Regions from separate parts of the Streptomyces sp. NPDC006739 genome, predicted to be linked through region 1. Evidence: riboswitches for the same ligand, from Rfam matches in the RefSeq annotation. Region 1 holds a riboswitch; each other region holds the start of a gene.
What was found. Region 1 has a riboswitch for cyclic di-AMP ahead of ACFYMM_RS02550 (NlpC/P60 family protein). Riboswitches for the same ligand answer to the same signal wherever they lie in the genome.
Positions count from the first base shown of each region.

Region 2: another riboswitch for cyclic di-AMP. It lies ahead of ACFYMM_RS32010 (C40 family peptidase); the one in region 1 lies ahead of ACFYMM_RS02550 (NlpC/P60 family protein).
Region 3: another riboswitch for cyclic di-AMP. It lies ahead of ACFYMM_RS30185 (transglycosylase family protein); the one in region 1 lies ahead of ACFYMM_RS02550 (NlpC/P60 family protein).

Region 1 covers NZ_JBIAGM010000001.1:547,869-557,387, forward strand. The annotation lists gene ACFYMM_RS02530 (cobalamin B12-binding domain-containing protein) at 57-479, opposite strand; gene ACFYMM_RS02535 (esterase/lipase family protein) at 638-1,492, shown strand; gene ACFYMM_RS02540 (M23 family metallopeptidase) at 1,692-3,113, shown strand; gene pcrA (DNA helicase PcrA) at 3,139-5,616, opposite strand; cyclic di-AMP (ydaO/yuaA leader) riboswitch at 5,846-6,021, shown strand; gene ACFYMM_RS02550 (NlpC/P60 family protein) at 6,029-7,213, shown strand; partial or broken gene ACFYMM_RS02555 (tellurite resistance/C4-dicarboxylate transporter family protein) at 7,260-8,205, shown strand; gene ACFYMM_RS02560 (hypothetical protein) at 8,183-8,536, opposite strand; gene ACFYMM_RS02565 (NlpC/P60 family protein) at 8,998-9,519, shown strand, end outside.
Region 2 covers NZ_JBIAGM010000020.1:17,662-27,180, reverse strand. The annotation lists gene ACFYMM_RS32050 (LuxR C-terminal-related transcriptional regulator) at 1-1,121, shown strand, start outside; gene bioD (dethiobiotin synthase) at 1,173-1,889, opposite strand; gene ACFYMM_RS32040 (adenosylmethionine--8-amino-7-oxononanoate transaminase) at 1,891-3,171, opposite strand; gene bioB (biotin synthase BioB) at 3,164-4,303, opposite strand; gene ACFYMM_RS32030 (8-amino-7-oxononanoate synthase) at 4,450-5,577, shown strand; gene ACFYMM_RS32025 (DUF397 domain-containing protein) at 5,630-5,854, opposite strand; gene ACFYMM_RS32020 (helix-turn-helix domain-containing protein) at 5,864-6,724, opposite strand; gene ACFYMM_RS32015 (ATP-binding protein) at 6,948-7,406, shown strand; gene ACFYMM_RS32010 (C40 family peptidase) at 7,469-7,942, opposite strand; cyclic di-AMP (ydaO/yuaA leader) riboswitch at 7,946-8,168, opposite strand; gene ACFYMM_RS32005 (hypothetical protein) at 8,472-8,780, opposite strand; gene ACFYMM_RS32000 (ATP-dependent Clp protease proteolytic subunit) at 8,788-9,435, opposite strand.
Region 3 covers NZ_JBIAGM010000017.1:136,350-145,868, reverse strand. The annotation lists gene ACFYMM_RS30210 (NAD(P)/FAD-dependent oxidoreductase) at 1-449, opposite strand, end outside; gene ACFYMM_RS30205 (exopolyphosphatase) at 894-1,835, opposite strand; gene ACFYMM_RS30200 (DUF501 domain-containing protein) at 1,832-2,371, opposite strand; gene ACFYMM_RS30195 (septum formation initiator family protein) at 2,394-2,870, opposite strand; gene eno (phosphopyruvate hydratase) at 3,073-4,359, opposite strand; gene ACFYMM_RS30185 (transglycosylase family protein) at 4,712-5,416, opposite strand; cyclic di-AMP (ydaO/yuaA leader) riboswitch at 5,420-5,606, opposite strand; gene ACFYMM_RS30180 (transglycosylase family protein) at 5,789-6,829, opposite strand; gene ACFYMM_RS30175 (cytochrome P450) at 6,998-8,305, opposite strand; gene ACFYMM_RS30170 (nucleoside triphosphate pyrophosphohydrolase) at 8,575-9,519, opposite strand, start outside.

The DNA of each region.
Region 1 (9,519 bases):
GTCCTCAGGATGCGCGGCCGGAAAGGGCGCTGGGCCGCCCCGGCCACGTCGTCGGTTCAGCCGGCGGAGGCGGTCGGCTGGCGTACGTTCGCCCGCACCCACTCCACGATCGACGCCATCGTGGCCCCGGGCGTGAAGATCTCGGCGACACCCTTCTCCTTGAGGGGCGGGATGTCCGCCTCGGGGATGATGCCACCGCCGAAGACCAGGATGTCCTCGGCGTCGCGCTCCTTGAGGAGGTCGATCACCGCGGCGAAAAGGGTGTTGTGGGCACCCGAGAGGATGGACAGGCCGATCGCGTCGGCGTCCTCCTGGATGGCCGTGTCGACGATCTGCTCCGGCGTCTGGTGGAGCCCCGTGTAGATGACCTCCATGCCGGCGTCGCGCAGCGCCCGCGCGATGACCTTGGCCCCGCGATCGTGGCCGTCGAGCCCCGGTTTGGCCACCACCACGCGGATCGGACCGGCTGCCACACCCATCACTGCCTCCATGAAGCGACGCGAAGTGAACGAACGTTATCTCCAGCATCCCCCAACCGGCAGTTTCGCGGTGCTGACCGAGGGGGAAATCACACGGTGGGACTTGAGGGCACACGGGGGATCGAGCCGTCCTCCTGCGTGCCGACAGGAGGTCGGCCATGAAGGTCACCGGGGTACTGCTGCAACCGCTTCTTCCGCTGTGCCGGCGTCTCCTGCCCAGCAGACTGGCGGGCCTTTCCCTGGCCCTGCTCAGGTCGACCGCCCTGGAGGCGGCGATCCTGGCGGGCCACATCATGCTGTATCCGACGGGCCTCGTACAGGAGCGCCGCTCCCCCGCGCCGCCCGCTCCGGACGGCGCCGCGCAGCTGCCGGTGCAGTCCGGACCGCCGGTCCTGCTGCTGCACGGCTTCATCGACAACCGCTCGGTGTTCGTCCTGCTGCGCCGCAGCCTCGCCCAGCACGGCAGGCAGCGCATCGAATCGCTCAACTACTCGCCGCTGACCTGCGACATCCGCACGGCGGCCGAACTGCTCGGCCGGCATGTGGAGGAAATCTGCGAGCGCACCGGCAGCCGCCGGCTGGACATCGTGGGCCACAGCCTCGGCGGGCTGATAGCGCGTTACTACGTGCAGCGGCTCGGCGGCGACCTGAGGGTCCGCACGCTGGTCACCCTCGGCACCCCGCATTCCGGCACGCGCGTGGTGCCGCTGGCCAACGCGCATCCGATCGTGCGCCAGATGCGCCCCGGTTCGGAGGTCATGGAGGAGCTGACCCGGCCCGCGCCCGGCTGCCGTACCCGGTTCGTCAGCTTCTGGAGCGACCTCGACTCCCTGATGGACCCGCTGGAGACGGCCTGTGTCGACCACCCCGACCTGGACGCGCAGAACATAAGGGTGACGGGCATCGGACATCTGGCGCTGCCCGTGCACCCCGCCGTGGCGACCGGGATAAGGGAAGCCCTCGACGCCTCGAACCCGCGGGAGCGGGTCGCCGGAGGTCTCACAGTGGCGTGACGGGGTGCGCGAAACCCCCCTGACATCGAACACTCTTCGAACGCAAGGCCAAACCCGCGCCCGGCGTCCCCCGAAACACCGCCGAATGCCCGTTTCCGCCGAGTGGGAAACCTGCCGAAGATTGTCGCGCCCGCATACCGCCGGGTACAGTCGCCGCACTGCTCTGGCAGCCCCTGTTGTCGAGGCGAAAGAGAAGTTGGTGAACGACCGTCACCCGTCGGGGACCATGACCACCCCGGCTCCGGCTTCCGACGCCTCGGCACACTACGCGGCGTACGGCACCCAGCAGGAAGCCACGTACGGCGACTACGGCACCACCGGCTTCGACACCGGCGCCCACGCCACCACGACCTTCGACTCCGACCCGCTGTTCGGCAACATGCCCGGCGACGGCCGATCCACCGGGTCGTACGACTCCACTCAGTGGGCGACCGGCAGTCACCACACCCTGAACTACGACCCGTACGCGGCCCAGCACCACGCCGCCTACGACACCGGCGCCTACGAGACCACCGCCTGGACGGTCCCGCATCAGGCCACGACGGTCGACGCCAGTGGCCAGTGGGACACGAGCGCCTGGGCGCAGCCCGACCAGTCCGCCGGAGCGGCCCCGACCCAGCAGTGGGAGTGGGGTACGCAGTCGTTCGACACGGGTGCGTACGACGCCACGCAGTGGAACTCCGACGGCACCGCCGCCACCGTCGAGCCCGAGCCGGCGCCCGCTCCCGAGCCCTTCGACCAGCAGGCGACCGCGACCTTCGAACAGGTCGTGGACGACGGCGAGTCGGGCGCCACGGGCGAGATGCCCGCAGTGACGTCCCTGCTGGAAGACCAGGAAGAGACCACTCCGGGCCCCACGACACGCGCGGGTGCCCGCAACGCGGCGCGCTCCCGCCGTCGTACGCCCCCCAAGCGCTCCGCGCTGCTGACCATCGCCGTACCGTCGGCATGTGTGATGGGCGTCGCCGGGATCGCCGTCGCCTCGGTCGGCACCTTCGGCGACAACGGCAAGGACACGACGGCCACCGCCTCGGACCCCCAGTCGGTGAAACCGTCCATCGCCAACAGCAAGCTGGACGCCCAGCTCAAGACCCTGTCCGCGGGCGCCGACGACTTCGCCGACCGGGCCAGCCGCACCCAGGAACGCATCGACCTCAAGGCCCAGCAGGCGGCCGAGAAGAAGAAGGCGGCGGCCGAGGCCGCGCTCAAGGAGCGGCTGCGCCCCAAGTTCGTCCTTCCGGTCCTCCAGAAGGGGCTCAGCGCCTATTTCGGTCAGGCGGGCGTGAACTGGATGTCCGTGCACACGGGCATCGACTTCCCCGTCGCCTACGGCACGACGGTGATGGCCGCGACCGACGGCACCGTCACCACGAAGTGGAACAGCGCCTACGGCAACATGCTGATCCTGACGGCCAAGGACGGCACCCAGACCTGGTACTGCCACCTCTCCCGCTACCGCGTCCCCTCGGGTACGACCGTCAAGGCCGGCGATCCGATCGCGTACTCCGGCAACTCTGGCAACTCCACCGGGCCGCACCTGCACTTCGAGGTCCGGCCCGCGGGCGGGGCGGCCATAGACCCGCTGCCGTGGCTGCGCAGCCACGGGCTGGACCCCACATAGGTCCAGCCCCCACGGACGACTGCGGCTAAAGCTTCTCCACCGGCGCGTACCGCAGCAGCAGCCGCTTCGGCTTGTCCCCGAAGTCGATCGTCGCCTCCGCGTTCGCTCCCGTGCCATTCACGGCGACGACCGTGCCGAGCCCGAACTGGTCGTGCGTGACCCGGTCCCCGACGGCCAGCGCGACCACCGGCTTCTCCGAGGTCCGGCGGGTGGCGAAGCCCGAGGCGCCCGACGCCGAGGAGCGCGAGCGGGACGAGGAGAGCGAGGCCGCCACCCCGGAGGCCGGACCCGAGGGCACCGGGGCCGTCGCACCCGTCCGCTTCCACTCCACATGGGCCGCCGGGATCTCCTCCAGGAACCGGGAGGGCGGGTTGTACGACGGCTGCCCCCAGGCGCTGCGCATCGCCGACCTGGTCAGATACAGCCGCTCCCGCGCGCGCGTGATGCCGACGTAGGCCAGACGGCGCTCCTCCTCCAGCTCCTTGGCCTGGCCGAGGGCGCGCATGTGCGGGAAGACACCGTCCTCCATGCCGGTCAGGAAGACCACCGGGAACTCCAGGCCCTTGGCGGTGTGCAGGGTCATCAGCGTGATGACACCGTCGCCGTCCTCCTCGTCGGGAATCTGGTCGGAGTCGGCGACGAGGGCGACCCGCTCCAGGAAGTCGGAGAGTCCGCCCGCCGTCTCGCCCTCGCCGGACTCCTGCTCGAACTCCAGCGCGACGGCCGCGAGTTCCTGGAGGTTCTCGATGCGGGTCTCGTCCTGCGGGTCGGTGGAGGCCTGCAACTCCGCGAGGTAGCCGGTGCGTTCGAGGACGGCTTCCAGGACGGTCGCCGGTCCCGCGCCGGACTCGACGATCGTCCGCAGCTCGTCCATCAGCACGTTGAACCGCTTGACGGCGTTGGCCGACCGCGCGGCCATGCCGTACGCCTCGTCGACCCGCTTCAGGGCCTGCGGGAAGCTGATCTTCTCGCGCTGGGAGAGGGCGTCGATCATCGCCTCGGCGCGGTCGCCGATGCCGCGCTTGGGCACGTTGAGGATGCGGCGCAGCGGGACCGAGTCCTCGGGGTTGGACAGCACCCGGAGGTAGGCCAGGACGTCCCGGACCTCCTTGCGCTCGTAGAAGCGGACCCCGCCGACGACCTTGTAGGGCAGGCCGACGCGGATGAAGACCTCTTCGAAGACGCGGGACTGGGCGTTCGTACGGTAGAAGACGGCGACGTCGCCCGCCTTCGCCTCGCCCGCGTCCGTGAGGCGGTCTATCTCGTCGGCGACGAACTGGGCCTCGTCGTGCTCGGTGTCGGCGACGTACCCGGTGATGCGGGCGCCCGCGCCCGCGTTGGTCCACAGGTTCTTCGGGCGGCGCGACTCGTTGCGCTCGATGACCGCGTTGGCGGCGGAGAGGATGGTCTGGGTGGAGCGGTAGTTCTGCTCCAGCAGGATCGTCGTCGCGTCCGGGTAGTCCTCCTCGAACTGGAGGATGTTGCGGATCGTGGCGCCGCGGAAGGCGTAGATCGACTGGTCTGCGTCACCCACCACGCACAGCTCGGCGGGCGACAGGCCGTCCGGGCCCGACGGTACGTCCACCGGGTGTTCGGCGGTGCCGACCAGCTCGCGTACCAGGGCGTACTGGGCGTGGTTGGTGTCCTGGTACTCGTCGACCAGGACGTGCCGGAAGCGTCGGCGGTAGTGCTCGGCGACGTCGGGGAAGGCGCGCAGCAGGTTGACCGTCGTCATGATCAGGTCGTCGAAGTCGAGGGCGTTGGCCTCACGGAGACGGGACTGGTACATGGCGTAGGCCTGCGCGAGGGTCTTCTCGAAGCCGTCGGTGGCTTGCGCGGCGAAGTCCTCCTCGTCGATCAGCTCGTTCTTCAGGTTGGAGATCTTGGCGCTGAAGGACTTCGGCGGGAAGCGCTTGGGGTCGAGTTCCAGGTCCCGGCAGACCAGGGCCATCAGGCGCTTGCTGTCGGCCGCGTCGTAGATCGAGAAGGACGACGTGAAGCCGAGCCTCTTGCTCTCCCGGCGCAGGATGCGCACGCACGCGCTGTGGAAGGTCATCACCCACATCGCGTTCGCGCGCGGGCCGACGAGGTGCTCGACGCGCTCCTTCATCTCGCCCGCGGCCTTGTTGGTGAAGGTGATCGCGAGGACCTGGCCCGGGTGCACCTGCCGCTCGGCGAGCAGATGGGCGATGCGGTGGGTGAGCACCCGGGTCTTGCCGGAGCCGGCGCCGGCCACGATGAGCAGCGGGGATCCGGCGTGCACGACGGCGGCGCGCTGGTTCTCGTTCAGCCCCTCCAGCAGGGCGGCCGCGTCGAGGGCCGGGCGCGGGGCGCCGTCCCGGTAGTAGGCGTCCCGGTCCGGCGGCGCGTCGAACCGGCCACCGAACAGATCGTCCGGAAGCGATTCCGGAGCGTGGTCGTCCTCGGGTGGCGGGGGCTCCTCCTCGTGGCCGCGGGGGGCCTGGAGGTCGGCCAGGAAGCTGTCGTCAAAGAGGCTGCTCATCGCTCTCCGAGTCTAGGGCGCCGCACCGACAACCGACGGCCGCCCCGGGAACTTGGCCGGACCCCGCAGCTCCCACACTGTGGAACCGCACCGTCACCGAGACGCGATTTTGCCCTTGGGTCACGAATACGTATCGGACATATCTCGCACCAGCCTTCACATCAGTCACACGAGTTGGCTACCGTTCCGTCGGGCCGCACGACCGTCCTCCGGCGAACCTCGCCGGGCCGCGCGGCCTCCGCCGAGTCCGGCGTGCCCCCAGTGCGGCGCCCGGAGCCGGGGACCCACACCGACCTTGGGGTGAATCGGCGCAACTCCCTTCGGGGACGCGGCCGTAGGGCAACCCTTCCGAACCACCCGCCCGAACCCGACAGCTAACTCGGTAGGCGGATCATGGAAGGAGTCGCCTCCCTTGGCGTCGCACCGCAAGCGCCCCGCCGGTCCGCGTGCAGCAGGCATACGCACGCCCGCCCTGGCCACCGCCGCCCTGACCTCCGTGGCCATGTTCTCCCAGACGGCGAGCGCCACGCCGTCCGCCGACGGGAACAAGCCGAGCCTGGAGGAGGTGGAGAAGAAGGTCGACGACCTCTACCGCCAGGCGGAGTCGGCGACCGAGAAGTACGACGCGGCCAAGGAGAAGACCGGCAGGCAGCGCAGGCGCGTCGACACCCTCCTCGACGACGTGGCCCGCCGCACGGACAGGCTCAACAAGGCGCGCGAGGAGCTGGGCTCGTACGCCGCCGCGCAGTACCGGACCGGGGCCACCACCCCCGGCACGGCAACCTTCCTGCTCGCGGACAGCCCGCAGGACTACTTCGACCAGAGCCAGCTGATGAGCCGGCTCACCTCACGGGAGAAGGGCGCGGTCGACGACTACGTCACCCAGCAGTCCGCGACCATGGTCAAGCGCCAGGAGGCCGCCGACAGCCTGCGGACGCTGACCCGGTCGCAGAGTGACCTGCAGACCGCCAAGGCCACCGTCCAGAACAAGCTCGCCTCCGCGCGCGAACTGCTGTCCGAGCTGACGGCCCGGGAGAAGGCGCGGCTGGCGGCGATCGAGAAGCAGAAGCAGCAGGAGGCGGCGCGCCAGGCGGCCGAGCTGGCGAAGCGGCAGGCGGCCGAGCGGACGTCCGGCCAGGACAGCGGCGCGTCCACGTCGGCAGGCACGTCCACGTCGACGGGCACGTCCACATCGACGGGCACGTCCACATCGAACGGCACGTCCCCGTCCTCGAACACCACCCAGGCCGACAAGGCCCTCGCCTTCGCCCGCGCGCAGATCGGCAAGCCGTACGTGTGGGGCGCCACCGGCCCCGGGTCCTACGACTGCTCCGGCCTGACCCAGGCCGCCTGGAAGGCCGCCGGCGTCAGCCTCCCGCGCACCACCTACGACCAGGTGAACGCGGGCACCACCGTCTCCCTCGCCGACGCGCGGCCCGGTGATCTGATCTTCTTCTACGACGACATCAGCCACGTCGGCCTCTACATCGGCAACGGCATGATGATCCACGCCCCGAAGCCCGGCGCCTACGTCCGCGAGGAGTCGGTCTACTACGGCGGCGAATCGATCATCCACAGCGTGGTGCGACCGGCCTGAGCCGCTGGGCAGGGCCTAGCATCGGCGCAGGTACGGGACCTCGGAGCTGCGCGAGTGGTGGGCTCGACGGCCGCCCGCGGCCGGGGCCGCCGTCATGGCGACCGGTGTCCTGTCGGTGGCGCTGCTGCTGACCGGCGACGAGGTGTGGTCCCCGGATCGCACTCGCGTCGGCGTGCGCCGCGTGGCCGGGACTGGCCGCGGACTTCGTCGTACGGCTGCTGGGCGACCGGCGGCGGTGGCTGGCGGAGGCCCGGACGCCGGGCGCGCTCACCGCCGTGGCCGCCACCACGGTGCTCGGCACGCGGATCGCGGCGCCGGACCGGGCGCTCGCCGGCATGGCGCTGCTCGCACTGGCGGCGGCCCTGTGGCCGCCGCTGCTGCTCCTCGTCGTACGGCACTGGCGGCGGCGCATGTCCGGAGCGGTGTTCCTGGTCTGTGTGGCCGCCCAGGGGCTGGCCGTGCCGGCCGCCGCGCTGGCCGCGGCCGAGGCGACGGCCTGACTCGCGCACACGGCGCTGGTGCTGTTCTGGGCGGGCCTGGCGCTCTACGGTCTCGCGCTGCCCCGCTTCGATCCCCGGCAGGTGGCCGAGGGGGCCGGCGACCACTGGATCGCGGGCGGTGCGCTCGCGATCTCGGCGCTGGCCGACGCGCAACTGGTCTCCGCCGGCAGCACGCGCCTGTATCTGTGGAACGGGGACGACCGGGGTGTCCTGCGCGCCGTGACGGTCGCGCTGCTCGCCCCCGGGCCGGCCGGGTACGCCCTGCTACTGGTCGCCGAGGTGGTGTGGCGGCGGCCCGGCTACGACATGCGGCGCTGGTCGACGGCCTTCCCGATGGGGATGACGGCGGCGGCGACGCTGTCCGTCGCCGCCGCCTCCAGGATCCCGCTGCTCGAGGGGCCGGGCCGGGTGCTGACGTGGTTGGCGGTGGCGGTCTGGCCGGCGGTCGCCGCCGGTGCGGCGACGGGGCTCAGGTCCACAGCACGGCGATGAAGACGTTCGCCATGGTGAGGCCGCCGACCAGCGCGAACTGGCTCTTGTCCACCGTCTCCTCGTCGCGCTTGACGTAGACGAGCCCCAGGATCACGATCAGCAGGGCCAGCTTCACGCCGATCTTGATCGTGTTGACGTGGTGGTGGTCGGCCTGGTTGAGGCCGACCAGGGCGACGCCGGTGACCAGCATGGTCAGCGCGCCGTGCAGCATGCCGGGGACGAAGCGGGCCGTGCCCCGGCCCATCGCCTTCATCTGGGTGAGGAAGCCGCCGAGCAGCGCGGCGATGCCGATGATGTGCAGGCCGACGAAGAGATGGATGAGTACGTCCATGAGGCCGGAGCCTAATCAGACACCCCGGGGCCACCTCTCACCGGGGCCCTCGGCCGGGCCCGGCAGCGGCGGGGGCGGGGCGGCCGCGGGGGCAGCGGCGGGGCGCACCGAGGCGCGCATATATGCGCCCATAGCAGCGGACGGTCCCCGCCCGCCCCGGAAACCCGCGCATCGGTCACCACGCTGCGTGAAGCAAACGACTCGCGGGCGGCACGTCGGTCACGTTCGGTCATCCGACGTCCCGTGGAGACAGTTCCGCACAATGCGTTACCAGGTCGTCACAGACCGGTTTAGCGTCCTCCCCCAGGTGACCGGCTTCCCACCGCCGCCCGGGCCAGGGGCGGCTGCCGGTCACCTCCGCCGAGAAAGCCCGGTGGTGGCCCGTTCCCCCTGTGCGGGCCGCCGCCGGGTGCGTGAACCCCTCGGTCGTACGAGGCGTACGGAAGGACGTGACGGTCCAGGTGGCAGCGCACCGCAAGCCCCGACAGCGCTCGCTCGGCGGAACCACGGCCCGCACGGCCGTCACCATCGCCCTGGCGGGCGCGGCCACCGCGACCGGCTTCGACGGGACGGGGCACGCCGACCCTGAACTGACACCGGCGCAGGTGAAGGCCAAGGTGGACAAGCTGTACCAGGAGGCGGAGGCCGCCACCGAGAAGTACGACGGGGCGAAGGAGGAGGCGGACACGGCACGGCGGCGGCTGAGGACCCTGCAGGACGAGGCGGCCCGCGAGCAGGACAAGCTCGACTCGGCGCGGGACGCGCTGGGTTCGGTGGCGGCCGCGCAGTACCGCAGCGGGGACATCGCCCCGGCCTGGCAGCTGGCCCTGTCCAGCGATCCGGACCAGTACCTGGACGGGGCCGCGCTGGCCGAGCGGGTCGGGGGCCGGCAGGCCGGGGCCGTGGCCCGGGTCCGCCGACAACTGCGGGAGATCGAGCAGCTGCGCGGTGCCGCCCATGTCGAACTGGTATCGCTCCGGGCC
Region 2 (9,519 bases), on a different contig from region 1:
TCAGGGCGACCGCCGGCCGCTGCGGACCCGGCGGCGACCCCACCCTGCTGATCCACGCCGGCATCGCCGCCCTCATGCTCGGCGACCACACCCACGCGGCCACCGCCACCCTGCGCGCCGCCGCCTCCGCCCGCGCCCACGGCACCCCCGTCACCGCCGCGCAGGCCCTGGAGTTCCGCGCCTACGCCGACTTCTGGACCGGCCGCACCCATGCCGCCGAGGCCGCCGCCCGTGACGCGCTGGAGCAGGCGTACGCCACCGGACAGGACAACGGCGCCTGCCATCTGCGCGCCGCCCTCGCCATGTTCGCCGCGGTCACCGGCGACGAACACGCCTGCCGGGACCACGCCCGGGCGGCCCGCGCCCACGCCCTCGCGCACGGCCTCGGTCTGCCCGCCGCGCTCGCCCAGTGGGCGCTCGCCTTCCTGGACCTGGACGCCGGACGCTTTCCCGCGGCGGCGGCCCGGCTGCGCGCCCTGGCCTGTTCCGGCCCCGGCCACGGCCACCGGGCCATCCGGCACCTGGCCACCCCGCACTACGTCGAGGCGGCCGTCCGCACCGGCGACACCCGCGCGGCCCGCGCCGCCCTCGCCGACTACCACCGCTGGGCCGACGCCGTCCGCAGCCCCGACGACCTCGCTCTCAGCGCCCGCTGCCGGGCCCTGCTCGCACCCGGCGCCGAGGCCGTCGAGCACTACCGCACCGCGCTCGACCTGCACGCCCGGGGCACCCGTGACTTCGAACGCGCCCGCACCGAGCTGCTGTTCGCGAGTGCCCTGCGCCGGCTGCGCAGCCGTACCGAGGCCCGCGACCGGCTGCACAGCGCGCTGGAGGCCTTCGAGTCCTTCGGCGCCCCGCAGTGCGCGGCCCGGGCCCGGGCCGAACTGCGCGCCCTGGGCGCCCCGGCCGCCGCTCCCTCCGGCGCGGATCCGGCCGCTCTGCTGACCGCCCAGCAGCTGACGGTCGCCCGGATGGCGGCCGAGGGTGCCACCAACCGGGAGATAGCCGACCGCCTCGCCCTCAGCCCCCGCACCATCGACCACCATCTGCGCGGCGTCTTCGCCCGGCTGGGCATCCGCTCGCGCATCGAACTCGTACGCCTGCTCGCGGAGCGGGACTGAGGGTGCGTGGGAGGACCTGGGAGGGGCCGAGAGGACCTGAGGGCCCGGGACTCAGGGCGCCTCGCGCTCCCGGAACGCCTCCGCCTGCCATGTCCCGGCAAGGCGCGGCGCCAGCCAACCCGCCGCCGCCCTGCGGAAGTCGGCGGGCGGCAGCGCCCCGGCCCCCTCGGGCAGCGCGCCGAGCAGCGGGGCCGCGGCGACCTCGGGCAGATCGGCGACGTTGCACCGGGAGGCCAGGTCGGGGGAGCCGGGCCAGCTGCCGATCACCACCCCGAGCAGCTCCACGCCCCGGCCGCGCAGTTCGCGGGCCGTCAGCTCGGTGGTGTTCAGTGTGCCCAGCCCGGCCGAGGCGACCAGCAGTACCGGCGCGCCCAGCAGTCCGGCCGCGTCCGCGAGGGTGCCGCCCGCCGCGTCGAAGCGCACCAGCAGCCCGCCCGCGCCCTCGACCAGCACCAGATCGTGCTCGGCCGCCAGCTTGGCGGCGGCCTCCGCCACCTGCCGAGGACGCACCGGCTCCATGCCCGCCCGCCGCGCCGCCGTACCGGGCGCCAGCGGCTCGGGGTACCTGGCCAGTTCGGCCGTCGTCACCGGCCCGGCGAGCCGCGCCACCTCGTCGGCGTCCCCGCGCTCGTCGGGCCGTACGCCCGTCTGCGCGGCCTTCAGCACGGCCACCGACCTCCCGGCCGCCACCGCGGCGGCGGCGACCGCGGCGGTCGTCACCGTCTTGCCGACCTCCGTGCCCGTTCCCGTGATCACCAGTACCGGCATCTCATCCCTCCCGTGCCGCCGCGCACACCGCGCGCGCGATCCGTGCCACGTCCGCGTCCGAGGTGACGTACGGCGGCATCGTGTAGACCAGGTCGCGGAACGGCCGCAGCCACACGCCCTCCCGCACGGCCGCCCGGGTGGCCGCCGCCATGTCCACCTCGTGGTCGAGCTGGACGACCCCGATGGCGCCGAGCACCCGTACGTCCCGCACTCCCGGCATCTCCGCGGCCGCCGCCAGCCCGTCCCGCAGGCCCCTCTCGACGCGCCGGACCTCCGCGAGCCAGTCCTGGCCGAGGAGCAGCCCGATCGAGGCGCAGGCCACGGCCGCGGCCAGCGGGTTGCCCATGAAGGTGGGGCCGTGGGCCAGCACCGGCACCTCGCCCCGCGAGATGCCCTCGGCCACGCGCGGCGTGCACAGCGTCGCCGCCAGCGTCAGGTAACCGCCGGTCAGGGCCTTGCCCACGCACATCACGTCCGGCACCACGGCCGCGTGGTCCGCCGCGAACAGCGCGCCCGTGCGCCCGAAGCCGGTCGCGATCTCGTCGAACACCAGCAGCACGTCGTGCGCGTCGCACGCCTCGCGCAGCACCCGCAGATACTCGGGGGAGTGGAACCGCATCCCGCCCGCGCCCTGCACCACCGGCTCCACGATCACCGCGGCCAGGTCGTCGGCGTGCTCCTCGATCGCCGAGCGCAACCGCTCCGCGTACGCCTCCTCGTACCCGGCCGGCGGCGCGTCCACGAACACCTGGCGGGGCAGCACACCGCTCCACAGCTCGTGCATCCCGCCCTCGGGGTCGCACACGGACATGGGCTGCCAGGTGTCGCCGTGGTAGCCGCCCCGCCAGGTCAGCAGACGACGCTTGGTGCCCCGCCCCAGCGAACGCCAGTACTGCAGGCACATCTTCACCGCGACCTCGACCGACACCGAGCCGGAGTCGGCGAGGAAGACGTGCTCGAGACCTTCGGGCGACATGTCGACAAGGAGCTTCGTCAGCCGCACGGCGGGCTCGTGGGTGAGCCCGCCGAACATCACGTGGCTCATCCGCGCCAGCTGCCCGCGCGCCGCCTCGTTGAGCACGGGGTGGTTGTAGCCGTGGATCGCCGACCACCACGACGACATGCCGTCGACCAGCTCGCCCGCCCCGCCGGCCAGCCGCAGCCGCACCCCGCTCGCCGATTCCACGACGAGCGGCTCCTGCCGGCCGGGCATCGGGCCGTAGGGATGCCAGACGTGCTGCCGGTCCAGCGCCAGCAGCACGTCGACGGGCAGGTCAGGCATTGGGCGCGAGGTCCGTCCCGGCGCCGCGCCGGCGCACCGCGACCAGATCCGTACGGGGCTCGCCCGCCGGTGCGGCCTGCGCGGAACCGCACACACCGCCGCCCTCGTGGGAGCCGCAGCCGCCCGCCGCCCGGTGCTCCGGCAGGGTCACCTCGTCGGCGCCCTCCACCTCGAACCCGGCGTCCGCGATCATCTCCAGGTCGGCCTTGCCCGCCTGGCCCTCACTGGTCAGGTAGTCCCCGAGGAAGATCGAGTTGGCCAGGTGCAGGGCGAGGGGCTGCAGGGTGCGCAGATGGACCTCGCGGCCGCCCGCGATGCGGACCTCCACGTCCGGGCAGACGAACCGGACCATCGCCAGGATCCGCAGACAGCGCTGTGGGCTGAGGTGCCACTCCGCGGCGAGCGGGGTGCCCTCCATCGGGATCAGGAAGTTCACCGGCACCGAGTCCGGGTCCAGCTCGCGCAGCGAGAAGACGACGTCGACCAGGTCCTCGTCGCTCTCGCCCATGCCCGCGATCAGGCCGGAGCAGGGCGACAGACCCGCCGCGTGCGCCTTCTGCACCGTGTCCACCCGATCGGCGTACGTGTGCGTGGTCGTGATGTCCGCGTACGTCCCCTCGGACGTGTTGAGGTTGTGGTTGTACGCGTCCGCGCCCGCCTCGCGCAGCCGCTCGGCCTGGCCGTCGGAGAGCAGCCCGAGACAGGCACACACCTCGACGCCCTCGTTGCCCTCCTTGATGGCCTTGATGGTCTCGGAGACCCGGGCCACGTCCCGGTCCGTCGGACCGCGCCCGCTGGCCACCAGGCACACCCGCTTGGCGCCTCCGGCCAGGCCCGCGGCGGCGGCCTGGGTGGCCTCGTCGGGCTTGATCCAGGTGTACTTGAGGATGTCGGCCGTGGAGCCGAGCCGCTGGGAGCAGTACGAGCAGTCCTCCGGGCACAGGCCCGACTTGAGGTTGATCAGGTAGTTCAGTTTCACGCGCCGGCCGAACCAGTGCCGGCGCACCTTGCCGGCCGCGGCCACCACATCGAGCACGTCGTCGTCGGAGGTGGCCAGTACGGCGAGTGCTTCCTCGCGGGTCGGCAGCTCGCGCCGAAGCCCCTTGTCCACCAGCGTGTTCAGCAGGTCCATGAGGCCCGATCCTGTCCTACGCGAGCGCTCCGGGCCAAGGAGAGTTTGCACAACAGAGACGGTTCGACGTGTGGGTATTGCCACACAGTGGGTGGCCGTCCGTCCGGTTAGTGTCTGTCCGCTACCTACAAAGCCCCGGAGGACCCATGGCGTTCGGCTGGATCGACGACCAGGCGGAGCAGCGCCGCCGCGCCGGACTGGTGCGGACCCTCAGGCCCCGGGCGGCCCGCTCGCCGCTCCTGGACCTCGCGAGCAACGACTACCTGGGCCTGGCCCGCCATCCCGAGGTCGCCGAGGGCGCGGCCGCCGCCGCCCGCACCTGGGGCGGCGGCTCCACCGGCTCCCGCCTGGTCACCGGCACCACCGAGCTGCACACGGAGCTGGAGCGCGAGCTGGCCGACTTCTGCGGCTTCGAGGCGGCCCTGGTCTTCTCCTCCGGCTACGCCGCCAACCTCGCCGCGGTGACCACGCTGGGCCCGCACGGCTCGCTCATCGTCTCCGACGCGGGCAACCACGCCTCGCTCATCGACGGCTGCCGGCTCGCCCGGGGCGCCACCCAGGTGGTCGGCCACGCCGACCCGGACGGGGTGCGCAAGGTGCTGGGCACCCACGAGGGACCCGCGGTCGTCGTCTCCGACACGGTGTTCTCGGTCGACGGAGACGCGGCGCCCCTGGCCGAGCTGGCCCGGGCGTGCCGGGAACACGGCGCGGGGCTGGTCGTGGACGACGCGCACGGGCTCGGCGTGCTGGGCGACGGCGGCCGGGGAGCCCCGTACGCGGCCGGACTCGCCGGGGACGGGGACGTCGTCGTCACCGCCACGCTGTCCAAGTCGCTGGGCAGCCAGGGCGGTGTGGTGCTCGGCCCCGCCCGGGTCGTCGACCACCTGGTCAACGCGGCCCGGACGTTCATCTTCGACACCGGTCTGGCCCCGGCGGCGGCGGGCGCGGCGCTGGCGGCGCTCAGGCTGCTGCGCCGTGAGCCGGAGCGGGCGGCGCGGGCCCGCGCGGTGGCCGCGGAACTGCACGCGCGCCTGACCGCCGCGGGTCTGGAGGCGGTGCGTCCGGACGCCGCGGTGGTCTCCGTGCGGGCACCGTCCCCGGAGGGGGCCGTGCGCTGGGCGGCCGACTGCCGTACGGCAGGCCTGGCCGTGGGCTGCTTCCGTCCTCCTTCCGTGCCCGACGGCATCTCACGGCTGCGGCTGACCGCCCGCGCGGACCTCTCCGGGGCCGAGATCGAACGCGCTGTACGTGTGATCGGCGAGACGCGACCATGAGTCGGCGTGACACGGCCGTGCGTCGCCCGGGCGGGAACCGGTCAGTACCCGGTCATCGGAGTGCGGCGACGAAGTCCGCCCAGCTCCCGGGGGAGAAGAGCAGCGCGGGTCCGGCCGGGTCCTTGGAGTCGCGCACGGCGAGCAGCCCGGTCAGCGGACCGGAGTGCGGCCGGGCCGTCTCCACGCAGTTGTTCGCTCCCGTGCTGTAGCTGCTGCGCAGCCAGCGCACGTCGTGCAGATCGGTACTGGAAGGTACGTTCCGAGGCATTGCGGTCATGGTGCCTCCTTACGCGCCGTCACCTATCCCGGCGATGTGATCCAACGTGTCCTCGGGTGAAAGGGCCAGGGCCTGAAGAGCGTTGAAGGCCTCCGAGTAGGCCTGGAGGTCTTCTTTCCGTTCGAGGTAGAGGCTACTCGTCAACTGGTCTAGAACAACCACGTCCAGATCAGAAGTGCTCGGAAATGAGAAAATAACGAAAGGGCCGGTGAGGCCGATGTGTGCCCCGGCGGCGAACGGCAGGACCTGGAGCCTGACCTGGGGCAGCCGCGCCGCCTCCATCAGCCGCTCCAGCTGCCGCGCCATCACCTCGGGACCGCCGACCTCGCGCCGCAGCACGGCCTCGTCCAGTACGGCGTCCAGAACCAGCGGAGGATCCCGGCGCAGCACGTCCTGCCTGGCCAGACGCACCTCGACGAGCGCGTCGAGCCCCTCCTCGTCCAGCGCGTCCACGGCCGCCCGGGTCACCGCGCGGGCGTACTCGGGCGTCTGCAGCAGCCCCGGGACGACCGAGGTCTCCAGCGTGCGCATCCCGCCGGCCTGCGACTCCAGGCTGATGAAGTCCCGGTAGGTGGGCGGCAGCACCCCCCGGTAGGCGTGCCACCAGTGATGCCGGCCGCGTCTGTCCTCCGAACCCGCCAACACCAGCAGCAACTCGCGCAGTTGGCCGTCGCGGACCCCGTAGGCGTCCAGGAGTAACCGCACATCGGCCGGTTTCACGCCACTGGCGCCGGTCTCGATACGGCTGACCTTCGACTGGTGCCAGCCCACCAGACGGGCCGCCTCACCGCTGGTGAGACCCGCGCCGGTGCGCAGCGCGCGCAGTTCCGCGCCCAGTTTCCGGCGGCGCACCGCGGGACCGTTCTGCATGGGGCCAACTCCTTACTCGCCATTACTCCTTACGGGCCGCCCGAATACCGTCTGCCGTCGCAGAGTTCACCGCTTCGAGCGACAGATATATGCATATCTCGGTGGATCGCTCGTCGTGACCGTCCGCTGATGGCAGTCTGGCGGCGAAGCACCAGTCCGGGACCGTACTCGAACCATCCGCTGCTTGTGGACTGCGGTCCCGCGGGAAAGGGACGACGTCGCCATGGCAGACCATCTGGAAGCATCCGTCACCCTGCCGAGCGATCCCGCCTCGGTCTCCGCGGCCCGTTCGTACGTGGTGGGCACGCTCGCCGAATGGGGCCTGCCCTCGGACACGGAAGCGGCCGACACCGTACGGCTCATCGTCTCGGAGCTCGTCACCAACGCCGTCCAGCACACCTTCGGCCAGTCGCCCACCTTCACGGTGGACATCGCCCTCCACCGCGACGAACAGCTGCGCATCGGGGTGACGGACAGTCACCCGCGCTTCCCGAAGAGACTTCCCGCCGCGGTGCAGCAGGACAACGGGCGCGGCATGGTCATCATCCGCTGGCTCACCGCGGAGTGCGGCGGCCGGATGCGGGTCCGGCCGACCCGTGAAGGGGGCAAGACCGTCTCCATCGAACTGCCCTGGACCGTCCGCGCCCACCCGGTGACGACGGCGGGGCAGCAGGAGCCGTAGGGCCTTGCCGGGCCCTGGCTCCGCCGCCCCTTGCTCATCGGGCCCGTGACGGCCCGTCCGGGTCAGTTCACCCGGCCGTACCAGACGCTGCTGGTCCAGATCTTCTGCAGCCGCACCACGTCCCCGGTCCTCGGGGCGTGCCAGATCTTTCCCTTCCCGGCGTAGATGCCGACGTGGTAGACGCTGGACCCCGAGTGGAAGAACACCAGATCCCCGGCCTGGCGGTTGCCGGCCGAGATGTGGCGGGTCTTGTTGTACTGCTGGGCGGCCGTCCGGGGCAGGGTCTTGCCCGCCTTCTTGAACGAGTACAGCGTCAGCCCGGAGCAGTCGAACCTGCGGGGCCCGGTGGCGCCCCACGCGTACGGGGATCCCTTCTTGGACGCCGCGATCTGCAGCGCCTTGGTGGCCACGGTCGCGGCCGAGGCGTCGGTGGCGACACCCGGGACCACGACCGAGCCGCCGACGGCGGCGATGGCGAAGGCCGAGGCCGTACCGGCCCGGACCATCAGCGACGGGACACGATTGAGCGCAGTCATGCGCAACCCTTCGTCAGCCGCCTGTGAAGGATGACCTGTCGGATTCGGGCTGGCGAAGTTGCCCGGCCGCGTTGCCACGGCTTCACCCCAAGGACCGCTCGGAACGAACAGATGGACTGGTGAACGTCCGTTCCGGCGACCCGTCTTGCCTGGGTCCTCCACTCCTGCCGATCCACTCCTGTCGACCGGTCATCCGGGCGGCGGCAGGATTCGGCGTCCGCACGGACCGCCCCGCCGCTGTGGCGGGGGCTTGTCGTCAGACAGGGATCTTCACCCACAGCTGTACGAAAATCCCAACGCAACCGGGGATTTGTGGTGTTACTCACCACTCGCCCAATTGGGTGGACAGCACTGGGTGCGAGCCCCTGACGGGACGGCAGCGCAGCCTCTGACCAGGGCAGATGTCGCTTCCCGCGGTTTTCGTACGGGCCTCTTCGCAACATCGGAACACCGGAAAAAGGATGCGCGGCTAGTCCGAACAGGGGTACGTCTTTTGGGTCGTTTCAGTTCAGTGGCGCGGGTGCAAGCGTCAACCGGCGCCGTCCGGGGGCACGGTGACGCGCGCGGTACGGCGCTCGCCGTCCAGCACCCGCAGCGCCCGCGCCAAGGTGGCCGCGTGCAACTCCGCCTCGCCCCGCCGGTGCATCAGGGCGAGCGCGTCGCGCAGCTCGGCCGCCTTGCGCACCAGCGCCTGGGCGGCCCGCAGACCGCTGTAGGTGTCGCCGTGCTGAGCTGGGTTGATCCGGCCCAGCAGGTCGACCGCCTCAAGGTAACGGTCGATCAACTCACCCTCGGCCCGGGTCAGCGCGGGCAGCGGCGGCAGTTCCGGTGGCAGCATCTGCGGCTCACCTCGCGTCCGGGGTGCCGGGCGGGATCCTGTGGCTGGGGACGATCCCATCCACCACCCCGTACTCCAACGCGCCAGGCGCGTCCAGCACGAGATCCCGCTCAAGATCCTCCCGCACCTGCTCCGGGGTGCGCCCGGTGTGCCGGACGAGCATCTCCTCCAGCAGTGCGCGGACCCGCACCATTTCCTCCGCCTGCAGGACCAGATCGCTGGGCTGGCCCCGCACCGGCTCGTCCAGCGAGGGCTGCTGGACGACCACGCGGGCGCCCGGCAGCACCTGCCGCCTGCCCGGTGTGCCGGCCGCGAGCAGCACCGCGGCCGAGGAGACGGCCTGCCCCAGGCAGAGGGTGTCCACGTCGCAGGTGACGTACCGCATCGTGTCGTAGATCGCCGTCATCGCGCTGAACGAGCCGCCCGGGGAGTTGATGTACAGCGCGACGGGCCGGTCCGGATCCGCGTGTTCGAGGTACATCAGCTGTGCCATCACGTCGTTCGCCGAGATGTCGTCGATGGGCGTGCCGAGGAAGACGATGCGCTCCTGGAGCAGCTTGGCGTACGGGTCGAGCGTGCGCTGTCCCTGGCTCGTGCGCTCGGTGAACTCGGGCAGGACGTAGCGGGCGGACGGCCGGGTGAACGGTGCGGGCATGGCATACCCCTCCTCGGGCGGAGCCTCCTACGGCTCAGCGTCTGTACAAAATGTACAGTACGTACGTGACGTTATGATGGGTGC
Region 3 (9,519 bases), on a different contig from region 1:
TCCAGCTGCTCCAGGACGTGGTTGCGCAGCCCGATGGACTCCTCGATGCCCTTCATGCCGATGCCCTGCTCGGCGAGGCCGGGGATCGGGAAGGTGCGGGAGACCGCGCCGAGCGCGATCACCAGGTAGTCGAAGGGCAGCTCGTACGCCTCGCCGACCAGCGGGGCGATCGAGGCGACCTTGCGGTCCTGGTCGATGGTGGTGACCCGGCCGGTGAGGACCTCCGCCTTCGGCAGCACGCGTCGCAGCGGGACGACGACGTGGCGAGGGGAGATGCTGCCGGCGGCGGCTTCGGGGAGGAAGGGCTGGTAGGTCATGTACGACCGGGGGTCGACGACCGTGACGGTCGCCTCGCCGTAGCGCATCTTCTTGAGGATGCGCCGAGCTGCGTACAGGCCTACGTACCCACCGCCTACTACGAGGATCCTGGGACGCTCCGTGGTGCTCATGCCATCGAGTATCCACCCGCTCCTGGAGGGTCGCTCGTGCGCCCCTTCACAAGGTTGTGGAGGCCCTGTGCTAAACTCCGCGGCCCGCGTGACGCAGGTCATGGCGTCCAGGCGGAACCCAGGGGTACTTCGACCCGTTGTCAATGCCGCGTGAGCTGCCTCTCCTTCACTTCGGGGCCCCTGTGGGGCACCCGCGCGACGCGCCCTCGACACCCTTCCGAAACACCCTCGCCACACGCTCCCGAGAGCGCTTTCGGGGCCGTGGGGCGCCCGAACGGGTCAACAGGAGCCGTCCGATCGCTCAAGTGGGCCGAATTCCTTGTGAAGAACTTCACGAAGTTTTCCGGCGATCTGCCGTGGAGTGGTGTGTCACCACTCCACGGGGGCGCTCATACGTTATCCGACCTGCTCAGCCGATAGCTACCGATCGGTAACAAAAGAGAGCTAGGCCACGGACCACGCGATGCCGTCGAGGATGTCGTGCTCGCTCACGACGACCTCCTCGGCCCCGGTCCGCTCCATGATCGCGAGCAGTACGAGGGCGCCCGCGGCGATGACGTCGACCCGGCCCGGGTGCATGGAGGGAACGGCCGCCCGCTCGGCGTGCGTGGAGCGCAGCAGCCACTCGGTGATCCCGCGGACGCGGTCGTGGGAGATCCGGGAGTGGTGGATGCGCGCGGAGTCGTACTCGGGCAGGTCCTGGGCGATGGCGGAGACCGTGGTGACCGAGCCGGCCAGCCCCACCAGGGTGTGCGCCTCGCGCAGCGGGACCGTCTCCTCGGCGAGGTCGAGGGCGGCCTCGATGTCGGCCCGCATGGCGGCTGTCCGCTCGGCGCTCGGCGGGTCGTCGACGTGCCCCTCGTGCACCAGGTGCCGTTCGGTCATGCGCACGCACCCGACGTCCACGGAGCGGGCGGCGCGCACGTGCTCGTCGCCGACCACGAACTCGGTGGAGCCGCCGCCGATGTCCACGACCAGGAACGGCTTGGCGAGGTCCGCGCGTCCGGCCAGCTCCCTGGTGGCGCCCGTGAAGGAGAACTCGGCCTCCTGGTCGCCGGAGATCACCTCGGGCTCGACGCCCAGGATGTCGAGGACGCCCCGCACGAACTCGTCGCGGTTCTCGGCGTCCCGGGAGGCGGAGGTGGCGACGAAGCGGAGGCGTTCGGCGCCGTGCCGCTTGATGATCCCGGCGTACTCGCGGCAGGCGGCGAAGGTCCGCTGCAGTGCCTCGGGGGCGAGCCGGCCGGTGCGGTCGACGCCCTGGCCGAGCCGCACGATCGTCATACGGCGGTCCAGGTCGACGAGTTCACCGGTGAGCGGGTCGGCGTCGGCGACGAGCAGCCGGATGGAGTTCGTACCGCAGTCGACGGCGGCCACCCGGGTCACCGCGCCACCTCCTTCTCGTCCTGCGGGAGCGTCACGCAGGCGCCCTTGCGCCACCACTCGGGCAGCATGGCGAGGGCCTCGTCGCCGAGCGGGTTGACGCCCGGCCCCGCGGCCAGCGAGTGCGCCACCAGGACGTGCAGGCACTTGACCCGGTCCGGCATGCCGCCCGCGCTCGGAAAGCCCGTCAGCTCCTCGATCTCGTCCCGGCGCCGGATGTAGTCCTCGTGCGCGGCGCGGTACGCGGCGGCCAGCTCCGGGTCGGTGGCCAGCCGCTCCGTCATCTCCTTCATCACGCCGTTCGCCTCCAGCGTGCCGATGGCGGAGGACGCCTTCGGGCACGTCAGGTAGTACAGCGTGGGGAAGGGGGTGCCGTCGGGGAGCCGGGGGGCCGTCTCCACGACGTCCGGCTGCCCGCAGGGGCACCGGTGGGCGATGGCGCGCAGGCCGCGCGGCGGGCGCCCGAGCTGCTGCTTGAAGGCCTCGACGTCCGCGTCGGTGGGTTCGGTGCGCGGGGTGGTCGGCGGAGGCGTTTCCACTACGAACTGTCTCTCTGGTCGGTCACTGGTCGGAGGCGTCGGACTTGTCGACCCCGTCCCAGACGTTGGCGTACCAGGGCCGGTCGGCGGCCCCGCGGTAGGCGCGGGACTGCTGGGCGGCTCCCGGGTCGATCACGATGTAACCGGTCTCGCCGGGCATCACATAGTGCAGCCGGCGCCGGATCTGCTGCTCGGCGTAGGCGTCGTCCTGCCAGCGTGCCTTGAGGTCGCGCAGTTGCTCGACCCGCTGCTGGGCCTTCTGCTGCTGCCGCTGCAGATCGGCGATCTGGGCGCGCTGGGAGACGTACTGCCGCATGGGATAGGCCAGGGCCACCACCATCGTGCACACCACGAGGGCGAGCAGCGCGGCGCGGCCGGTGAGCCGGGAGCGGCGGGCCTGCCGCTTGGTCTGGGAGCGGTAGACACGGGCCGCGGTCTGCTCGCCGAGCAGCCGCAGTCTGGTCGCGGTGGAGAAACGGTCCCGGTCCTTCACGGCCATCTGGCTCTCCGCCTCCCCAAGCCGCCGCTTCTCGGCAGTGCTCTGTGCCTGTGCTCTGTGCCTGTGCTCTGCTCTGTGCCTGTGCTGCGCGCCCGTGCTTCGTGCTGCACACGTGCGTACGTCCCCGGACACGGTACGGGACCGAGTACGGGGACGTACGTACGACTGGCTAAGGCTTACTCCGGGTTGAACCCGGTTTGGGTCAGCCCTTGAAGCGCGGGAAGGCGCTGCGGCCCGCGTACACCGCCGCGTCGTCGAGGATCTCCTCGATGCGCAGCAGCTGGTTGTACTTGGCGACGCGGTCCGAGCGGGCCGGGGCGCCGGTCTTGATCTGACCGCAGTTCACCGCGACGGCGAGGTCGGCGATGGTGACGTCCTCGGTCTCGCCGGAGCGGTGCGACATCATGCACTTGAAGCCGTTGCGCTGGGCCATCTCGACGGCGTCCAGGGTCTCGGTCAGCGAGCCGATCTGGTTCACCTTGACGAGCAGGGCGTTGGCGGTGCCCTCCTCGATGCCGCGGGCCAGGCGCTCGGGGTTGGTGACGAACAGGTCGTCGCCGACGATCTGGACCTTGTCGCCGAGCTTGTCGGTGATGACCTTCCAGCCGGCCCAGTCGTCCTCGAACAGCGGGTCCTCGATGGAGACCAGCGGGTAGTCCGCGACCAGCTCCTCGTAGTACTCGGTCATCTCGGCGGCCGAGCGGGACTTGCCCTCGAACTCGTACCTGCCGTCCTTGTAGAACTCGGACGCGGCGACGTCGAGGGCCAGCGCGATCTGCTCGCCGGGAACGTAACCGGCCTGCTTGACGGCCTCCAGGATGAGGTCCAGGGCGGCGCGGTTGGACTCCAGGTTCGGGGCGAAGCCGCCCTCGTCACCGAGACCGGTGGACAGGCCCTTGCCCTTCAGGACCTTCTTCAGGGTGTGGTAGACCTCGGCACCCCAGCGCAGGGCCTCGGAGAAGGACTCCGCGCCGATCGGGGCGATCATGAACTCCTGGATGTCCACGTTGGAGTCGGCGTGCGAGCCGCCGTTCAGGATGTTCATCATCGGCACCGGCAGCAGGTGCGCGTTCGGGCCGCCCAGGTAGCGGAAGAGGGGGAGGTCGCTGGCCTCGGAGGCGGCGTGGGCGACGGCGAGGGAGACGCCGAGGATGGCGTTGGCGCCGAGCGAGCCCTTGTTGTCGGTGGCGTCCAGGTCGAACATGGCCTGGTCGATCAGGCGCTGCTCGGTGGCGTCGTAGCCGACCAGCTCCGGGCCGATCTGCTCGATGACGGCGAGGACGGCCTTCTCGACACCCTTGCCCTGGTAGCGGTTCGGGTCACCGTCGCGCAGCTCGATGGCCTCGAAGGCACCGGTGGAGGCGCCGGACGGGACGGCGGCACGACCCGTGCTGCCGTCGTCGAGGCCGACCTCGACCTCGACCGTGGGGTTGCCTCGGGAGTCCAGGATTTCCCGGGCTACGACGACGTCGATGGACGGCACGAGCATCTCCTTCTTGGATGTGACGCTGTTGGTGCGGGGCTGTCTGCCTTGCGGCGGTGCCTTGCGACTAGAGCCTAACCGTCCCGGGGGCATCGGCCACCGACCGACCGCCCCGTGGACAAGGAGACGGTACCTATTGTTCACGTCCGGAACAAAGGGGGTCGGCGAAGAAGAGCGGATGGCGGGCGGGCGAAGAAAAAACCCCGCCCCGGTGCGTACGGGGGGGAACGCACCGGGGCGGGGGCCCGTGGGGACGGGAGGGGCGGCCCTCACGCGCTCTCCACCGTTGGGGGGCGGCGGAGGTGAGGACGCTGTGGTTCGGCTGTCGGCCGCGTATCGCCTCGGGGGCGGCCGTCGGTTACTTCAGGTGCAGCTGCTGGCCGGGGTAGATGAGGTTCGCGTCCTGGACGATGTCCTTGTTCAGCTGGAACAGCTTCTCCCAGCCACCGGCGACCTTGTGCTTCTCGGCGATGGAGCTGAGGGTGTCACCCTTGACGACCTTGTACTCGCCGTCGCCCTTCTTGACCTTCTTGCCGGTCGGGGTGGTGACGGTCTTGGTGGCGGCGGGACGCTCGCTGGAGCGGTTGGCGGCCTGCTGCTCGGTGGAGCGGGTGGTGGTGGCGCTCTTCGACGCGCTGGAGTTCGACGAACCGGAGTTCGACGAACCGGCCGCGCCGGCACCGTTGTAGGCGGCGCCGGACAGACCCGTGCCGCAGACCGGCCAGGCACCCTTGCCCTGGGCGGCGAGGACCTTCTCGGCGACGGATATCTGCTGGGCCTTGCTGGCCTGGTTGGCCTGCGCGGCGTACTGCGTGCCGCCGTACGCGGCCCAGGTGGAGGCGGAGAACTGCAGACCGCCGTAGTAGCCGTTCCCGGTGTTGATGGACCAGTTGCCGCCGGACTCGCACTGGGCGACGGTGTCCCACTCGGAGGCGGTGGCGGCGGAGGCGTTGCCGGCCGCCATCAGCGGGGCGGCGACGGCGGCGCCGGTGACACCGGCGAGTGCGATGACGCGAGTGGCCTTGGACGGACGACGGTGCTTGCCCTTGCCGGAAAACAGCATGGTGGATCCCCTCACCGACGCCTGCGAGGTGAGCTGTCGGGTTCGGGCCGGTTGAGTTGCCCGGCCACACCTCCCTGGGAGGCGTGGCTCCACCCCTAGCCGGTTCCGGTCGTGGGCCCCGAAGGGCCTCAACCACCGGACCCGGCACTTACCTTGGGTCCCCCGCTCCTGCCTACGGCGCTTGACGCGACGACTGTTCCCGGGCGGCCGCTGGCAGGATTCGGCGTTGCGACAGCCGGGGCTCGTGGTGACGAGCGGTCATGACCGTAGACAGGTGATCCGGCGAATTTCAAAGACGATCAGGGCTTCTGAGACTCATCCCACACTTTCACCAAACCGGACAATCGGCATGAAGTGGGGCGTCAACTCCGCCTACTTTTGGGCCGTTTCCGTACCGACTTCCAGGGTCTGACCGGGAGCGATGTTGTTCGGGTCGGTACCGATGGCCGCCTTGTTGGCCGCGTAGAGCGCGCGCCATCCGCCGTCGAGGCCGAGGGAGTCGGCGATGGAGGCGAGCGAGTCGCCGTCGCGGACGGTGTAGGTCCCGTCGGCGCGGGAGGCGTGACGGCCCGAGGCGTTGGAGCTTTGACCGTTTGTCACGCTTTTGTCCGTGACCTCGTCGGCACTGTCGCCACGGTGACGGCCGCCGCTGCTGAGCGCCCCGGTGTCGACCAGCGCCCAGGAACCGACGGTCTGCTGTGGATTGTCCGAGTCGTCGGCCTCGGGGGCGACCGTGGGCGAGCTGTCGGTTCCCTGCGAACTTCCGGATCCGGAAGATGCGGACTTGTCCGACTTCGTGCTGCCGGTGGGGGTGTCGGAGGTGCCACTTGCGGCCCCCTTGCCCGCGCTCTCCCCCTTGCCCGTGCTCGCCTTCGCACTCGGCGTCGGAGTGGCGGACGACGAGGAACCGGACGACTTGCCCGACGAGGAATCGGAGGAAGAGGACGAGTCGGACAGGCCCGAGGAGTCGGAGGAGCCCGAGGAGCCGGACGAGCCGCCGGATCCCGTGACGCCGGTGTCCACTGCGACCGAGCCGGAGTTGGAGGTGAGACCGGAGAGCAGGGCGCAGGTGGCCCACGGGGTGGTGCCCTGGTCGGCGAGGATCTTCTCGGCGACCGAGATCTGCTGCGAACGGCTGGCCTGGTCGGGCGTGGACGCGTAGTCGAGACCGCCGTACTTGTCCCAGTTGTCCTGGGTGATCTGGAGGCCTCCGTAGTATCCGTTTCCGGTGTCCGCGCTCCAGGAACCGCCGCTCTCGCACTGGGCCACCTTGTCCCATGTGGTGCCGTCGGCCGCGTTCGCGGAGGCGGCGCCGAGGAGCGGGATGGCGATGGCGGATCCGGTCACCCCGGCCGCGACGAGGAGGGCCGGAGCCTGACGGGGGCGACGGTGACGACCGTTCCCGGAGAGCATGCGGAAGCCTTTCGTGCGACAGCGGTGACCCGCGCGGCGGGTACTGTCGACACCGCCGCGCTGATGGGTGAACGTATCGGCAGACGATCACTTGTCACAAGTTAATGCCGCGCAGATCACGTGAAGATCACAGAGTTGAACTTCCCTCACGTCAGTGCGGCGCGGGCGCTAGCGGACCGGGCCGAACTCCACGGGAAGGGTGCGCAGCCCGCGCATGATGAGCCCTCCCCGCCAGCGCAATTCGGCAGGATCTTCCGCCAGTTGGAGATCGGGCAGCCGGGTGAGGAGAGTTGCCAGCGCGGTCTGTCCCTCCAGCCGGGCGAGCGGGGCGCCGAGGCAGTAGTGGATGCCGTGGCCGTACCCGAGATGCTGGTTGTCCCGGCGGGCGAGGTCCAGGGCGTCCGGGTCGGCGAACCGCTCCGGGTCCCGGTCGGCGGCCGCGAGCACGACGAGGACGGGGTCCCCGGACGCGATGTCCTGCCCCCCGAGGGTGAGCGGCCGGGTCGCGAACCGCCAGGTCGCGATCTCCACCGGGCCGTCGTAGCGCAGCAGTTCCTCGATGCCGGTCTCCAGCAGGTCCCGTTCGCCCCGGGCGAGGGACGCCTGGAGGCGGCGGCGCTGACCGGGGTGGCGAAGGAGCGCGTAGGTGCCGTTGCCGATGAGGTTGACGGTCGTCTCGAACCCGGCGAACAGCAGGATGAAGGCCATCGCCGCGGCCTCGTTCTCGGTGAGGTGCTCACCGTGGTCGGAGGCGCGGATGAGACCGGAGATCAGGTCCTCGCCGGGGGCTGGCGTGGCGGGCAGTGACTCGCGCTTGCGGTGGATCAGCTCGGCGAGATAGCCGCGCATCTTCTTGACCGACCGCGCGACCCCGCCGCGCGGCCCGCCCGCCTGACCGGCCTTCGTGTGGCGCAGCATCATGCCCGCCCAGTCACGGAAGTCGTCCTGGTCCTCGCGCGGGACGCCGAGCAGGTCGCAGATGGCGTAGATGGGCAGCGGGAAGGCGAACTCGTGGATGAGGTCGGCGGACCCCCGCGCGGCGAACTGGTCGATGAGGTGGTCGGTCAGCTCCTGCACCCGGGGCGCGAACTCGGCGACCCGGCGGGGGGTGAACGCCTTGCTGACCAGCCGGCGCAGTCGGGTGTGGTCCGGCGGGTCGATGTTGAGCAGATGTGTCATCAGCTCGGCCTTGCGCTCGCCCGGGATCCCGGTCTTGCCCTTGGCGTGCGCGGGCTCGTCGTGATGCGCCGGGTTCTTGCTCAGCCGGGAGTCGGCGAGCGCCTGCTTGGCGTCGGCGTACCGGGTGACCAGCCAGGCCTCGACCCCACTGGGCAGCCGCGTCCGGTGCACCGGGGCGTGCTCGCGCAGCCAGGCGTAGGCGGGGTAGGGATCGGTGGCGAACTCCCAGCTGAAGAGGGAGGGGGCCGCGGGTCCGGGGATGTCCTGCGCGGTCGGGGGTTGGGGCTGGTTGGTCACCCGTCGACGGTATCCGGCTTCGGGCCGCGGCGAGCCGGGGCCGGTGGCCTGCGGCGGCCGGACCCGTGGAGACGGGACCGTGACCGCTCACCACGCCGACGACCGTGCCGCCGTCGGTGCGCGGTTCCCCGGTGGCCGATACGAACAACCGCTACCTGTGCGGCCGGTGGGTGGGCGGCGCGTCGGCGACCGCCGCTCGCACCCGGGACCACCGGCGGGTGGTCACCCCGCGGCCGGGAGCCGACGGTGCTGACCTCTCGCCTCCTCCGCTAACCTCTCGCCTCCTCCGCCGCCCGCACCGCGTCACGGTAGGCGCGGGCCGCCGCTCTCAGGGCCGTCTCGGGGTCCACGCCGTCCGCCTCGGCCCGGGCCGCCAGGGCCAGCAGTTCGTATCCGACGCCTTCTCCCTTCGGCAGCGGGACGTCCAGCCGGGCCGTGCGGGCGCGGGAGGCGAGTTTCGCGGCGAGGGCGAGGCCGGGCTGGCCCAGCGGGATGCCCTCGGTCACCGAGGTGCGCCGCTTCTCCTCGTCCTTGGTGCGCAGCCAGTGCTCCTTGACCTCCTCGGGGGTCTCGGCCGTCTCGTCGCCGAAGACGTGCGGGTGGCGGTGGACGAGCTTGGCGACTATGCCGCCGGCCACGTCGTCGATGGAGAAGGGGGTCTCGGGATCCTCCTCGGCTATGCGGGAGTGGAAGACGACCTGCAGGAGCACGTCCCCCAGTTCCTCCCGCAGCTCCTCACGGTCGCCGGCCTCGATCGCCTCGACGAGTTCGTACGCCTCCTCGATGCCGTACTTCGCCAGGCCCTCGTGGGTCTGCCGGGACGACCAGGGGCACTCGACGCGGATGCGGTCCATGACCTGGACGAGGTCGAGGAGGCGGGCGCCGGGCAGGTCGTAGGAGGCGGGCAGCAGCTCCAGCTCCGGCATCCGTACGCGGCCCGAGCCGGCCAGGCGGGCCAGACCGTCGGTGAGCGCGGGCTCGCCCTCGCCGGTGGCCACGACCACCACGGTGCGTCCGCCGGCGCAGGCGTCGACCACTTCCTCGGCGGTCGGCGCCGACTCGTCCACCGCTATGCCCGCCTCGCGCAGATAGGGCAGCTGCGGATGCGCGCCGTCCGCGCACAGCACCCGGTCGGCCGCGTGCAGCGCCTGCCAGGCGGGCCAGGACAGCAGGCCGGGTGCGACCCGGTGGCTGGTGGTGAGCAGGACGACCCG